One region of the Pseudonocardia sp. ICBG1034 genome, then DNA from elsewhere that is predicted to be linked to it. Evidence: riboswitches for the same ligand, from Rfam matches in the RefSeq annotation. Region 1 holds a riboswitch; the other holds the start of a gene.

Region 1 (6,983 bases):
TGCGCGAGAAGCCCTCCTGGACCGGGCCGTTCGTCGAGTCGAGCAGCGCGTGCCCGGCCTGCTGCGCCGCGGCCAGGAACGCCGCGTTCAGCGGGCCCGCGGCCGGGGCGCGCTCGAGGACCTGCGGCCCGTGGCCGCCGTCGGCCAGCGGGGTGCCGTGCTCGGACATCCGCCGCTCCAGGCGGCGGAAGTAGGGCAGCAGGTGGGCCGAGCTCCACTGTCCGCAGCCGGGCAGGCGGGACCAGCGGTCGTAGTCGCCCGGATGGGCCCGCTGGTAGACCATCCCGTTGATGCTGCTGCTGCCGCCCAGCACCTTCCCGCGCGGGACGGCGATCCGGCGCCCGGCCAGACCGGCCTCGGGCTCGGTGACGTAGCACCAGTCGTAGCGGGGGTTGCCCCACGCCTTCGACAGCGCGGCGGGCATCCGGATGATGGGGTCCCAGCGGTGGTCGGGCCGGCCCGCCTCGAGCATCAGCACCCGGCGCGTGGGATCCTCGGTGAGCCGGGCGGCCAGCACCGACCCCGCGGATCCCCCGCCGACGATGACGACGTCGTACCGGCCCATTGCGCGCCCTCCACACCCACTGTCGGGATTGCCCTGTTCGAGGGAGCAACCCCCCTTGCGTGGATCACGGTACGCCGCGCCCACCGGCCGTCGCCGCCGCCCCCGTAGGCTCGATGGTGTGATGACGACCGAGCGTGACGCCGAGGACGGAGCGCACCTCCGCGACGCCGCCGCGGACGACGCCGACGCCGCGTTGGCCGCCCTCGCCGCCCAGCTGGAGGCGTCGGTCGCCGAGCTGTCCTCGGCCCGTGAACGGGTGGCCGAGCTGCAGGAGCTGCGGTCGCAGGGGTTGAGCTGGCGGGCGATCGTCCCGCGCGAGGCACGGCCGCTGATCGTGGAGACCCTCACCCGCACCCTCGACGGCCTGGGCGCCGTCGGTGGCCGGTTCCGACGCGAGGAGGCCGTCGCGCTGCACGGCGAGGGCGAGACGATCGCCGGAATCGGCAGGCTGTTCGGGGTCAGCCGCCAGCGCGTGTCGGCCTACCTGCAGGAACACCAGCAGCTCCTCGAACGCTGTGCGGCCCGCCGGGACCGGCCGGAAGCCTGAACCCGGGTCAGCCCTGGTCGTGCCTGCGGTGCCGCGCCTGCCGCTGGACGGGCACCCGCGGCGCCACCGGCACCACGGGGGGGCGGCGGGCCGCCGGGATCAGCGCGGTGCGGTCGAGCGCGTCGGGCTGTTCCGGCACCGACGGCTGCGCGGCGCGCAGCTGCAGCCGGGCCAGCTCGCGGACGTCGGTGAGCCGGGCCGCCAGCGCGGTCACCACCGGCGCCAGCGCGACGACCAGACGCTCGCCGAGCGGGTCGTCGGGCCCGCCGCGGGCGAACAGCTGCAGGACGCCCGCGGTGCGCCCGGCGACCGGGACCGGCACCGACAGCGAGCGGACCAGGCCGCAGTCGGCCGCGGCGGCGGCCAGCTCGGGCGGTCCGGACCGGGTCAGGTCCGGGGTGGTCAGCGTGCGGTCGCCGCGCTCGGCGGCGGGGCCCGGCCCGGCGTCGGCCCGGCGCTGCAGCTCACCCAGGCGCAGCGCGGCGGTGTCGGAGCCGAACACCCGCCGGGCCTCGGGGTCGCGGGGGTCGGCGGGCTCGCGCAGCAGCAGCGCGGCACCCCCGACCCGGGCGGCGGGCACCAGCGCGACACAGATCCCGGACAGCATCGCGGCGACGTCGGCGTGCGCCACGGAGGTGGCGCCGGCCTGCAACGCGACCCGCACCAGGGCGGGTGCCGGGTCGGGGGTCGGCCGCCCGGTCGTACCGGAGGTCCAGAGCGAGGCCGCCATCTCGTCCCTTCCGCGTCAGCTCCCGCGAGCGGGTTCGTGACACAGCGTCGCGGGTGTGGTGGCGAGGATAACGATCGTGGTCGCCGCCGCGGACGGCGGCTCGCCCGGCCCGTCCCGGCGATCACCGCAGGTGACGGAACCGGAGGCTCCGGTGACCGGGGGTGTCCGGTCGGCCGGTGCGACGGAGGTCCCCCCGGCAGGACCGGGTGGGCCGCGTAAGGTTCGGAGGACGTACCGCGGGAGCCCGCGCACCGAGGCTGAGAGGGCGGCAGGACCGGCCGCCGACCGTTCGAACCTGATCCGGGTCACACCGGCGTAGGGAGGCCGCTCCGTGTTGTCACGTGCTCTCCGTCCGCTCGCCGTCGCGCTGGCGCTCGCGCTGGCCCTGTCCGGCTGCGCCGTGGCCGACGGCCCCGGCGGCCCCGCCGGGGGCGGGCCGATCCGCGTCGCCCTGGACTGGACGCCGAACACCAACCACATCGGGCTGTTCGCCGCCCAGCAGGCGGGCTACTTCCGCGACGCCGGCCTCGACGTCGAGTTCCTGCCCTACAACCAGACCTCACCGGACACCCTGGTCGGTTCCGGCGCCGCGGACTTCGGCATCGGCTTCCAGGACTCCTTCACGTTCTCGAAGGCCGCGGGCGCCGACATCACCTCGGTGATGGCGATCCTGCAGCACTGGGCGACCGAGATCGCGGTGCGCTCCGACCGCACCGACATCCGGCGCCCGCGTGACCTCGACGGCAAGGTCTACGCCGGGTTCGGCGGGCCCGGTGAGAACCAGAAGATGCAGGCCGTGATCCGGGCCGACGGCGGGCGCGGCGACTTCCGCACCGAGGTCCTGTCCACCGCGGCCTACGAGGCGCTCTACTCCGGCCAGGCCGACTTCACCGAGCCGTTCGTCAACGTCGAGGGCATCGAGGCGCAGCTTCGGGGCGAGCCGATCCGCACCTTCCGCTACACCGACTACGGCTTCCCGGACTCCTACAACGTGCTGCTGCTGGGCAACTCGACCTGGTTGCGTGACAACCCCGACCGGGCCCGCGCGTTCGTGCAGGCCGTCCAGAAGGGCTATGCGCTGGCCGCGCAGGACCCGGCGACCGCAGCCCGGATGCTGAAGGAGGCCAACCCCGGAGCCTTCACCTCCGACGCGCTGGTCGACCGGGGCGCGCAGATGCTCAGCGAGCGCTTCCTGCGCGACACGCAGGGCCGCGTCGGGTTCCAGACCCCGCAGCAGTGGGCCGGGTTCTCCGGGTTCCTCTACGACACGGGCACCGTCGCGGGGCCGGACGGCGCCCCGGTGCGGCAGAAGCCGGACTTCTCGACCTGGTTCACCAACGACTACCTGGCACCGTGATCCGCCGGCTGTGGCCGGCCGCGGCGCTGGTCACCGCCCTGCTGGTCGCCTGGCAGGTCGCGGTCACCGTCGCCGGCACCCGCCCCCAGCTACTGCCCTCGCCGCTGCGGGTGGTCGAGCAGGGCTGGGCGTTCCGGGCCGAGCTGTGGGCGAACACGCTGCCGACGGTCCAGGTGACGCTGATCGGGTTCACCGTCTCGATGGCGCTGGCCTGGGCGGCCGCGGTCGCGGTGGACTTCTCGCCGTGGCTGCGCCGGGCGCTGACCCCGCTGCTGGTGGCCTCGCAGACGTTGCCGGTGGTCGCGATCGCCCCGCTGCTCATCATCTGGTTCGGGTTCGGCCTGCTGCCGAAGGTGCTGGTCATCGCGCTGGTGACGTTCTTCCCGGTGGCGGTCGGGCTGATCGAGGGCTTCGCCGCGACCGACCGGTCCGCGACCGCGCTGCTGCGGTCGATGGGGGCCTCGCGCTGGCAGCGGTTCCGCTACGTGCGGCTGCCCGGGGCGCTGCCGTCGTTCTTCACGGCGCTGCGGATCGCGATCACCTACGCCGTCACCGGGGCGATCTTCGCCGAGTACGTCGGCGCCCGGGCCGGCCTGGGCATCTTCATGCAGCTGCAGAAGAACCAGTTCCGCACCGACCTGGTGCTCGCCGCCGTCGGCGTGACCGCGGTGCTGTCGGTGACACTGTTCGCGCTGACCTTCCTGCTGCAGCGCCTGGTCACGCCCTGGTACGTGGCCGACCACGACGGGCACGGTGCGCGGTGAAGGTCGTGGTGCGCGACCTGTCGGTCTCCTACGGCGACCTGCCGGTGCTGTCCGGGGTGAGCCTGGACGTCGCGCCGGGGGAGTTCGTGTCGCTCGTCGGGCCGTCGGGATGCGGCAAGTCGACGCTGTTCGGGGCCCTGGCGGGCATCCTCGACGGGGCGACGGTGACCGGCGGGATCGAGGTCGACGGCGGCCCGGTGCGCGGCGCCCCGTTCGGCCTGATGCCCCAGCAGGACCTGCTGTTCCCGTGGCGCACCGTGCTCGACAACACCACCCTCGGGCTGGAGGTCGCCGGCGTGGGGCGCCGCGAGGCCCGCGAGCGTGCCCGCGCGCTGTTCGAGCCGTTCGGGCTCGCCGGCTTCGAGGACGCCCGCCCGGGTGCGCTGTCGGGCGGCATGCGCCAGCGCGCGGCGCTGCTGCGCACCGTCGTCGGGGGGCGCGAGGTGCTGCTGCTCGACGAGCCGTTCGGCGCGCTGGACGCGCTCACCCGGACCGCGATGCAGGACTGGCTGGAGTCGGTGCGCGCCCGCTACGGCTGGACGACGGTCCTGATCACCCACGACGTGCGGGAGGCGGTCCTGCTCTCGGACCGGGTGCTGGTCTTCTCGCCGCGCCCGGCGACCGTGGTGCGGGAGGTCGTCGTCGACGCCGGGCGGCCGCGCAACCGTACCGACCCGACCCTGGCCGCGGTCGAGGCGGACCTGCTGGAGACCCTGCGCGGCTGAGGTGGATCGACCCCGGGGGCAGGGACCGGTGGTCGCCGCCCGCCACTGCGTTCCGGTGCCGTTGCGGCCGTCCGGATCGTGCCGCAGGGCAACAAAGTCGATGTTCGTAACCGGATCGTGATGTCAGAAGGGGAACTCTCTCGATTCAGAAGGCTGTCGCAGAACCGGTTCCGCCCAATACGTTGGCGCTCGCAACATTCACCCGTTCGTGATCATGCGAGCGGTCCACAACGTGGTGGAGGGAGACCCCGATGGGGGCACGGAACACGGGGCGCGGTCCCCGGCTGCGTCGGGCGGTCGCGGCGGCGGGTCTCGGCCTGCTGCTGGCCGTCGCGGGCTGCGGACAGAACAGCGCCGGCGGCGGCGGGGAGGCCGCCGGCGGCGGGTCCGGCGGGTCCGGCGGCGGGGTGAAGGTCGGGGTGATCCTCCCCGAGACCGACTCCTCGGCCCGCTGGGAGGGCTTCGACAAGCCCATGCTGGACAAGGCGCTGCGCGCCCAGGGCATGGACCCCGACATCCAGAACGCCCAGGGTGACGAGCAGAAGTTCTCCACCCTGGCCGACGGCATGATCTCCAGCGGCGTCAAGGTCATGATCATCGCCTCGATCAGCAGCGACGGCGGGACCGCCGTCGCCCAGAAGGCCAAGGCCCAGGGCATCCCGGTCATCGACTACGACCGGCTCAACCTCGGCGGCGTCAGCGACTACTACGTCTCCTTCGACAACGAGAAGGTCGGCGCCCTGCAGGGCGAGGGCCTGGTCCAGGGCATCGGCGACAAGCCGGGCGCCCAGGTCATCGAGATCGAGGGCGCGCCGACCGACAACAACGCGACCCTGTTCTACAACGGCCAGCAGACCGTGCTGAAGCCCAAGTACGAGTCCGGGGCGCTGAAGCTGGTGCAGAGCCAGAAGATCGACAAGTGGGACAACCAGGTCGGTGGCACCACCTTCGAGCAGATCCTCACCGGTAACGGCGGCAAGGTCGACGGCGTCGTCGCCGCCAACGACGGCCTCGCCGGCGCCATCGTCACGGTGCTGGCCAAGTACGGCCTGAACGGCAAGGTCGTGGTCACCGGCCAGGACGCCACCGCCGACGGACTCGCCGCGATCCTGCGCGGGGACCAGTACATGACGGTGTTCAAGCCGATCGAGCAGGAGGCCGAGGCCGCCGCGAAGCTCGCCGGTGCCCTGGCCAAGGGCGACACCGCGGCCGCCGACGGCGTCGCCACCCAGACGGTCGAGGACCCGAAGGGCAACCGCGACGTCAAGTCGGTGCTGCTCGAGCCGCAGCTCATCACCAAGGACTCGGTCAAGAAGGTCACCGACGCCGGCTACGTCAAGGCCTCGGAGATCTGCAACGCCGAGACCCAGGCCGCCTGCGGCCAGCTCGGCATCAAGTAGGACCCGCAGCCGGACCGGGCCGCGGCGGAGACCCCGCCGCGGCCCGGCCGACGCCCACGTGGAAGGTGCCCGAAGTGGCCGACCCCATCCTCTCCCTGCGCGGTGTGTCGAAGAGCTTCGGCGCCGTGCAGGTCCTGCACGACGTCGACCTGACCGTGCGCGCCGGCGAGGTCACCGCGCTCGTCGGCGACAACGGCGCGGGCAAGTCCACCCTGGTCAAGTGCGTCGCGGGTATCCACCCGATCGACTCCGGCGAGGTCCTGTTCGAAGGGGCGCCGGTGACCGTCGCCGGGCCGTCGGACGCATCCCGGCTCGGCATCGAGGTCGTCTACCAGGACCTCGCGCTGGCCGACAACCTCGACATCGTCCAGAACATGTTCCTCGGCCGCGAGCGCGGCCGCTCCTGGATGCTCGACGAGGGCTCGATGGAGCAGGCCGCCCGCGACACCCTCGCGTCGCTCTCGGTCCGCACCGTCACCTCGGTCCGGACCCCGGTCGCGTCGCTGTCCGGCGGGCAGCGCCAGACCGTCGCCATCGCCAAGGCGGTGCTCTGGGACTCGCGCGTCGTGCTGCTCGACGAGCCGACCGCGGCGCTCGGCGTCGCCCAGACCCGCCAGGTGCTCGACCTCGTGCGACGGCTGGCCGAGCAGGGCCTCGGCGTCGTGCTCATCAGCCACAACATGGCCGACGTGTTCGAGGTGTCCGACCGGATCGCCTGCCTCTACCTCGGCCGGATGGTCGCGCAGGTCCCGACCCGCGAGGTCACCCACTCCGACGTCGTCCAGCTCATCACCGCGGGCCGCTCCGGCGAGCTCGGGCTGCCGCGGCCCGAGCAGGCGGTGACCTGATGGCCCCCCACCCCGATCCGTCCGGCCCCGCCGGCCCGGGAGGAGAC
Region 2 (6,983 bases), on a different contig from region 1:
ATGCTGCTGCCGGTGCTGCTCGGCTGGCTGCCGCTGCGGCTGCGCTACGCCCGGCGGGCCGGTGCCGCCGTCGCGGCGCGGACCGCCGCGCCGGACCTGCTGGCCGTGCGGGCGCTGTCCCGGGTGCCGGTGTCGCGGCTGGTCCGGGTCGCGCCGGACCCGGCGGCGGCGTGGCGGTCCGGGGACCCCGCCGTCGTCGCGGCGCTGGCCGCGCTGGAGCTGTCCGACCTGGGTCTGCACGCACACCCGCACGACTGAGCGACGACCGGGCGGCACGGGGGCGAGCGGGCGACGACGCGGTCTCGTCGCCGACGGGCACCGCGGCGGGTGCGAAGCTGTCGGCCATGCCGCTGTTCGCCCTGGAGGGCCTCTCCCCCACCGTGCACCCGGACGCCTTCGTCGCTCCGACCGCGACCCTCGTCGGGGACGTACGCGTCGAGGAGGGCGCCTCGATCTGGTACAACGCCGTGCTCCGCGCCGACCTGGGGCCGATCGTCGTACGTGCCGGCGCCAACGTGCAGGACGGGTCGGTGCTGCACGGCGGCGACGACCCGGTCACCGAGATCGGCGAGGGCGCCACGATCGGGCACCTGTGCGTGGTGCACGGCGCCGTGATCGGGGCGCGCGCGGTCGTCGGGAACGGCAGCACCGTGCAGGACGGTGCCCGGATCGGCGAGGGCGCGATGGTCGCCGCCGGGTCGACGGTCGCGCCGAACTCCGAGCTGGCTGCCGACCGGCTGATGCTCGGCTCCGCGGCGAAGGAACGCGGCGAGCTGACCGAGCAGGCCCGCTGGTGGGTGCGGACCAACCCGGACTTCTACCGCGCCCTGGCCCGGCGGCACGCCGACGGCGTCGCCCCCGCCTGAGCCCTCCCGATACGGTCCGGTGCGTTCCGCGGGACGCACCGGGACATCGGTCCTCAGTCCTCGCGGTCGGGCGAGCTCGCCTGTGCCCGGTAGCGGCGCGGGATCCGACCGGCGTGCCGGGCGTCCCAGCCCGCCTCCACCCCGCGACGCATCGCGCGGGCCATCCGCTCCGGGTCGGCGGCACGGGTCACGGCGGTGGCGAGCAGGACCGCGTCGCAGCCCAGCTCCATCGCCAGCGCCGCCTCCGAGGCGGTGCCGATCCCGGCGTCGAGCACGACCGGCACGCCCGCTGCGGCCACGATCATCTCGATGTTGTGCGGGTTGCGGATGCCCAGCCCGGTACCGATCGGCGAGCCGAGCGGCATGACCGCGGCGCATCCGACCTGCTCCAGGCGACGGGCGAGGATCGGGTCGTCGTTGGTGTAGGGCAGCACGGTGAAGCCGTCGTCGACGAGCTGCTCGGCGGCGTCGAGGAGCTCGACCGGGTCGGGCAGCAGCGTCGTCTCGTCGGCGACGACCTCCAGCTTCACCAGGTCGGTCTCCATCGCCTCGCGCGCCATCCGCGCCGTGAGCACCGCCTCGGCGGCGGTCCGGCAGCCCGCGGTGTTGGGCAGCACGGCGATCCCGAGGCGGCGCAGCAGGTCCAGCAGCCCGGTCCCGCCCGCGACGTCGACACGGCGCAGCGCCACCGTCGTCAGCTCGGTGCCGGACGCGACCAGCGCCCGCTCCAGGATCTCCAGGTTCGCGGCACCACCGGTGCCCATCACCAGCCGCGAGTCGAACAGGTGGTCGCCGAACGCGAGCTTGTCGGTCTGCACAGCCATGCTCATCCTCCCTGTACCGCGGTCAGGACCTCGACCCGCGCGCCGTCGGCGGGGCGGTGCCCGGCCCACGAGGTGCGCGGTACGACCTCCCCGTCCACGGCGACGGCGATCCCCCGCTCCGGCAGCCCGGCCTCGGCCAGGATCCGGGCGAGGTCGGCGCCGTCGTCGACGTCGCGGTGCTCGCCGTTCAGCACGATCCGCATCAATGGTTCCCCTCCTCGCGTGCCCCGGCGGCGGCCGGGGCGAACCGTCGCGGATCCGCCGCGCGGACCGGTTCCGGTACGTCGTCGCCGCGCAGCACCGCCGCGACGGCCGCCGCGGTCACCGGTACCAGCAGCATCCCGTTGCGGCCGTGCCCGGTGGCCGCGACCAGCCCGTCGGGCCCGGTGCGCCCGATCAGCGGCAGGTTGTCCCGGCTGCCCGGCCGCAGTCCGGCGGCGGTCTCGGTCAGGGCGTACTCGGCGATGCCGGGCAGGATCCGCTCCGCGTCGCGCAGCAGGTCGCGCACCCCACCGACGGTGACGTCGGTGTCGAAGCCGTTCTCCGCCGTCGTCGCGCCGATCACGAGGTCGCCGTACCCGGGCAGCGTCCGCGGCACGGCGTAGACCGGGCGCCCGTCGACGAGCGCCCGCACCGTCCGCGACGGCGGCGGCAGGGCACCGGCGCGGCGGGTCAGCCGCAGGATCTCGCCCTTCACCGGGCGGACCAGCCCGTCGAGCACCGGGTGCAGCGACGACGAGTGCGCCCCCGCCGCGACGACGACCGCGTCCGCCGCGACCTCGGTCCCGTCCGCGAGCCGCACGCCGGTGACACGGGCGCCGTCGTCGAGGACGCGCGCGACCCCGCGGTCGGAGACGACGACCCCGGCCCGCCCGGCTGCGGTCGCCAGGGCGGCGAGCAGCCGCCGGTTGTCCACCGACGGGTCGTCGGGCACCGAGAGGCCGCCACGGACCTCCGGGCCCAGCGCGGGTTCGAGCCGGCGCAGCTCGCGACCGGTCAGCCGGTGCACGTCGCGGCCGAGGGACTCCAGGTAGTCCGCGAGTGCGGTCAGCTCGGCGCGGTCCCCGGACCCGGTCGCGGCGACGACGGTGCCCTCCGGGTGCAGCCCGGCGTCGGTGCCGGCGTCGGCGGACAGGGCCGCGGCGAACTCCGGCCAGCGCGCGACCGAGTCCAGCCCGAGGGCGAGGAGGTCCTCCTCGCCGGGCCAGGCCTCGGTGACCGGGGCGAGCATCCCGCCGGCCACCCAGGACGCGCCGCGGCCGGGGGCCGGGTCGAACACCGTCACCGACCAGCCGTCGCGGGCCGCCGCGCGGGCGACGGACAGGCCGACGGCCCCCGCACCCGCGACGACCAGCCGTCCGGCACTCGCGCTCATCGGATCCACCTCACTCCCTGCGCCGGCATGACCCGGATCAGGTTCGACGGTCGGGACCGCGTCGCGGGTCCCCTCTCAGCCCGCTGCCCGGGCTCCCGTGGTTCGTCGTCGTCCGGGGCCCAGGCTACGCCGTAGCCTGCGAGCCGTGTCCGACACCGATACCCGTCCCGGCACCGGCGACACCCGTCGCGCCCGGCTCGACGGCCTCACCGACGCCCGTCTCTACCTGTGCACCGACGCCCGCACCGCGCGCGGTGACCTGGCGGAGTTCGCCGACGCCGCGCTCGCCGGCGGGGTCGACATCGTCCAGCTGCGGGACAAGGGCGGGCCCGGCGGGCCGCTGGAGGCGAGCGCGGAGCTCGCCGCACTGGAGGTGCTCGCCGACGCCTGCCGCCGGCACGGCGCGCTGCTCGCGGTGAACGACCGCGCCGACGTCGCGCTCGCCGCGGGCGCCGACGTGCTGCACCTCGGCCAGGACGACCTGCCGGTGGCGTGGGCGCGCCGGGTCGTCGGCGACGACGTGCTCATCGGCCGGTCCTCGCACAGCCCCGCCGAGACCCTGACCGCCGCCGACGAGGACGGCGTGGACTACTTCTGCGTCGGCCCGTGCTGGCCGACCCCGACCAAGCCGGGACGTCCGGCACCCGGCCTGGACCTGGTGCGCACGGTCGCCGGACGGGCCCCGGCGCGGCCGTGGTTCGCGATCGGGGGCATCGACGGCGACCGCCTGGACGAGGTCCTCGACGCCGGTGCGGACCGGATCGTCGTCGTCCGGGCGATCACCGAGGCCGAGGACCCGCGCGCGGCCGCGGCGGCGCTGCGGGCCCGCCTGCACTGAGCCCGCCTGCGCCGGGCCCGGCCGCGCTCGAACCGGCCCCGCGGCGCCGGGATCCGGCGCCGCGGATCAGTTCTGCGTGCCGGAACCCTGGTTGCCCGAGCCCTGGCCGCCGGAGCTCTGCCCGCCCGAGTCCTGACCCGACTGGCCGGAGCCCGGCTGCTGGGTCGGCAGGACCCGGTTCAGCCCGTCCTGCAGCGGGTTCGACGAGTCCGAGCCGTCCTGACCGGAGTCCCGGTCACGGGTGCCGGTCGACGACTCCGACGTGCTGGTGCCCGACTCCTCGGTGGAGGTCGAGCTCGACGACGACGTCGACGAGTCGCCCCCGGAGCCCTCGCCCCGGTCGTTCTCCTGCTGGGTGGGGGGAGCACCGCCGCGGACGACGTTGCTCACCGAGGTCCCGGACGAGCCGGACAGCGACGAGCCCTTCACGAACTCGATGCCCGAGATCAGGAACATCGACACCGCGAAGGTGACGACGCCGAGCACCGCGGACACGATGACCGTCTTGCGGGTGACCCGGACCCGGCGGAACCGGCTGTGGCCCGCTCCGGCGGCGCGGGTGGTGCCGCCGGGTGTCTGCCACGGGTCCAGCAGCACCGTCTCCTCGCCGGTGGGCCCGGCGAGACCGTGGCCGGCACCGTTCTGCGCGGCGACCGCGGTGCCCTCGGCGACGCCCTTGCCGCGCCGGGTCGCCCTGTCCTTCAGCTCGAGTGCCTTGTCCTTGCTGACCTCGAGCGAGCGGGTGAACAGCGTGGTGGCCAGCGTCGAGATGATCGAGCCGAGCGCCGCGCCGATCACCGTGCCGACCGCGCCGAGGAACGAGCCGAGCACCGCCGTGACGATCGCCGCGCCGGCGCCGGCTGCGATCTTCGTCGGGCTGAGGTCGGCCTTGAGGCCGCTCGCCTTCGTGGTGTCCGACGAGGCGTCGCCGGAGCTGTCACCGGACCCGCCCGAGCCCCCGGACCCGCCGGGTCCCTTCGGTCCACCGCCGACCGGGCCCACCGGACCGCCGGGACCGGCCGCGCGGGTCGTGTCCGACGCGGGCGGCAGCACCCGGGTGCGCGGACGCCCGCCGGGCGGGGTCCCGTCCGGCACGCCCGGACCGGGCACGACGGGGCTCACCGGACGGCCACCGGGCGGGGTCTGCGTCGTCCGGCCGCGGACGGTGCCCGACGGCTGCTGCGGGACCCGGCCGCCGTGCGTGCGGGGCGGATGTGCGGTGCGCTGACGGGGCAGCCGCGGGGCGTCGGGGGCGGCCACCGGGCGACCGGTGCCTGGTCGGGGAGCGGACGGCTGGGCGGGGGGACGGGCCGGGCCGGGGACGCCACGGGGGGCGTCGCCGAAGCCGGGCTCCGGGGGGCGCTGGTGTGGCATGGCTCCTTGCAGTGATCGTCGGTGCGGCGGCTCGCCCCGGGGGAACGTCCGGGCGGCCACGATTGCGCCGGACGATCACCCGAAGTGGTGACCTTCACACGACCCGCCGAAGGTCACGGGAAGATCACGATTCTAGCGCTACGAGGTGTCAGCGCCTGTCACCGGGGGTGACGAATGCCCGGGTGATCGGCCGGCAGCGCCGTACGCAGCAACGGCCACGACACGAGCACGCTCAGCCCCACCAGCACCGGGCTCAGCACGGTCCGCGCGACACCCAGGAGCACGACCTGGTCGGCCGCCCACAACGGGAGGAACACCGACAGCCGCAGGACGTACTGCGCCACCCACGCCCAGGACGCCCGCTGGTACCCGCGGAGCAGGTCCGGGTCGCGCCGCCACCTCGTGCGCTGTCCCAGCAGCCCGCCGACGACGACCCCCAGCAGCGGCCACCGCACGACGACCGAGATCGCCCAGGCCAGCGCGCTGCCGACGTTGGACACGATCTGGACCAGGAAGAAGTCCGACGCCCGCCCGGTCACCAGCGCGATCCCGGCCGCGACGACGACCCCGGCCAGCCCGAACAGCACCGCCCGCGGCCGCCGGCCGCGGTACAGCCGCCACCCTGCCACCGCGGCCCCCGCGACGATCGCCGCACCGGCCCCCCAGTTGATCGGGAACGCCGACCCCGCCGCCCCCGCCACCACCCAGGCGAGCACGAACGCGACCACCGGGATCGAGGCGTCCACGGCACCGGCCCGGCCACCGAGCAGTTCGGCGAGCCTCGGGTCCTCCCGGGATGCGGTGTGCGGAGCGCGATCGGACGTCACCCCGCTAAGGGTGCCCTATCCCGCGCGCCGGGTCGACGGGATCGGATTGGCGGACAGCGCGGAACAGGGTGATCATCGGCGTAACACCGGACATCGTTGCGGTGAACAACAGACAAGGCACGCGGAGGACCGGGGACGAGAGGGGGCCGTGCCGATGCACCGGCAGACGCACGCACAGCACCGGAGCTATGTCGCGATCGGCGACAGTTTCACCGAGGGGCTCGACGATCTCACCCCCGACGGCCGGGCCCGCGGCTGGGCCGACCGCGTCGCCGAGACCCTCGCCCACCGCCGCCCGGGCTTCGGCTACGCCAACCTCGCCGTGCGCGGGAAGGTCCTCGACGAGATCGTCGCCGAGCAGCTCCCCGTCGCCGAACGGATGCGCCCCGACCTGATCACCTTCTGCGCGGGCGGCAACGACATCATCGGCTGGTCCTGCGACGTCGACGACCTCGCCGCCCGCTTCGACGCCGCGCTCGGCCGGCTGGTCGCGACCGGCGCCGAGGTGCTGATCTTCACCGGCTTCGACCTGCGCCGGATGCACCCGTTCATCCGCAGGCTGCGCGGCCGGATCGCCTGCTACAACGAGGACATGCGGGCCGCCGCCGAACGGCACGGCTGCCGCGTCGTCGACCTGTGGGCGATGGACTGCCTCGCCGACCCGCGGGCCTGGGGGCCGGACCGGCTGCACCTGGTCCCGCACGCGCACGAGCGGGTCGCCTGGCGGGTGCTGGAGACCCTCGGTGAGCAGGCCCCGGACTGGCGCGGGCCGTGGCCGGAGCCCGAGGGCGGACCGACCCCCTGGACCGCGCGCCAGGCCGAGGACCTGCGGTGGGTCACCCACCACGTGATGCCGTACCTGCGCAAGCGGCTGCGCGG

Evidence for each region. Region 1 has a riboswitch for thiamine pyrophosphate ahead of KPF22_RS18500 (ABC transporter substrate-binding protein). Riboswitches for the same ligand answer to the same signal wherever they lie in the genome.
Region 2: it holds a riboswitch for thiamine pyrophosphate, as region 1 does, so the genes downstream of both, thiO (glycine oxidase ThiO) here and KPF22_RS18500 (ABC transporter substrate-binding protein) in region 1, are expected to answer to the same signal.

The regions. Positions count from the first base shown of each region.
Region 1 covers NZ_JAHLEK010000017.1:813,611-820,593, reverse strand. Annotated here, with positions in the region: gene KPF22_RS18515 (choline dehydrogenase) at 1-565, opposite strand, end outside; gene KPF22_RS18510 (hypothetical protein) at 687-1,112, shown strand; gene KPF22_RS18505 (hypothetical protein) at 1,120-1,842, opposite strand; TPP riboswitch at 2,069-2,182, shown strand; gene KPF22_RS18500 (ABC transporter substrate-binding protein) at 2,174-3,199, shown strand; gene KPF22_RS18495 (ABC transporter permease) at 3,196-3,963, shown strand; gene KPF22_RS18490 (ABC transporter ATP-binding protein) at 3,960-4,688, shown strand; gene KPF22_RS18485 (sugar ABC transporter substrate-binding protein) at 4,940-6,088, shown strand; gene KPF22_RS18480 (ATP-binding cassette domain-containing protein) at 6,163-6,936, shown strand; gene KPF22_RS18475 (ABC transporter permease) at 6,936-6,983, shown strand, end outside.
Region 2 covers NZ_JAHLEK010000015.1:553,345-560,327, reverse strand. Annotated here, with positions in the region: gene KPF22_RS04315 (hypothetical protein) at 1-258, shown strand, start outside; gene KPF22_RS04310 (gamma carbonic anhydrase family protein) at 345-866, shown strand; gene KPF22_RS04305 (thiazole synthase) at 920-1,690, opposite strand; gene thiS (sulfur carrier protein ThiS) at 1,693-1,893, opposite strand; gene thiO (glycine oxidase ThiO) at 1,893-3,065, opposite strand; TPP riboswitch at 3,062-3,171, opposite strand; gene thiE (thiamine phosphate synthase) at 3,202-3,903, shown strand; gene KPF22_RS04285 (hypothetical protein) at 3,970-5,163, opposite strand; gene KPF22_RS04280 (DUF3159 domain-containing protein) at 5,436-6,104, opposite strand; gene KPF22_RS04275 (SGNH/GDSL hydrolase family protein) at 6,259-6,983, shown strand, end outside.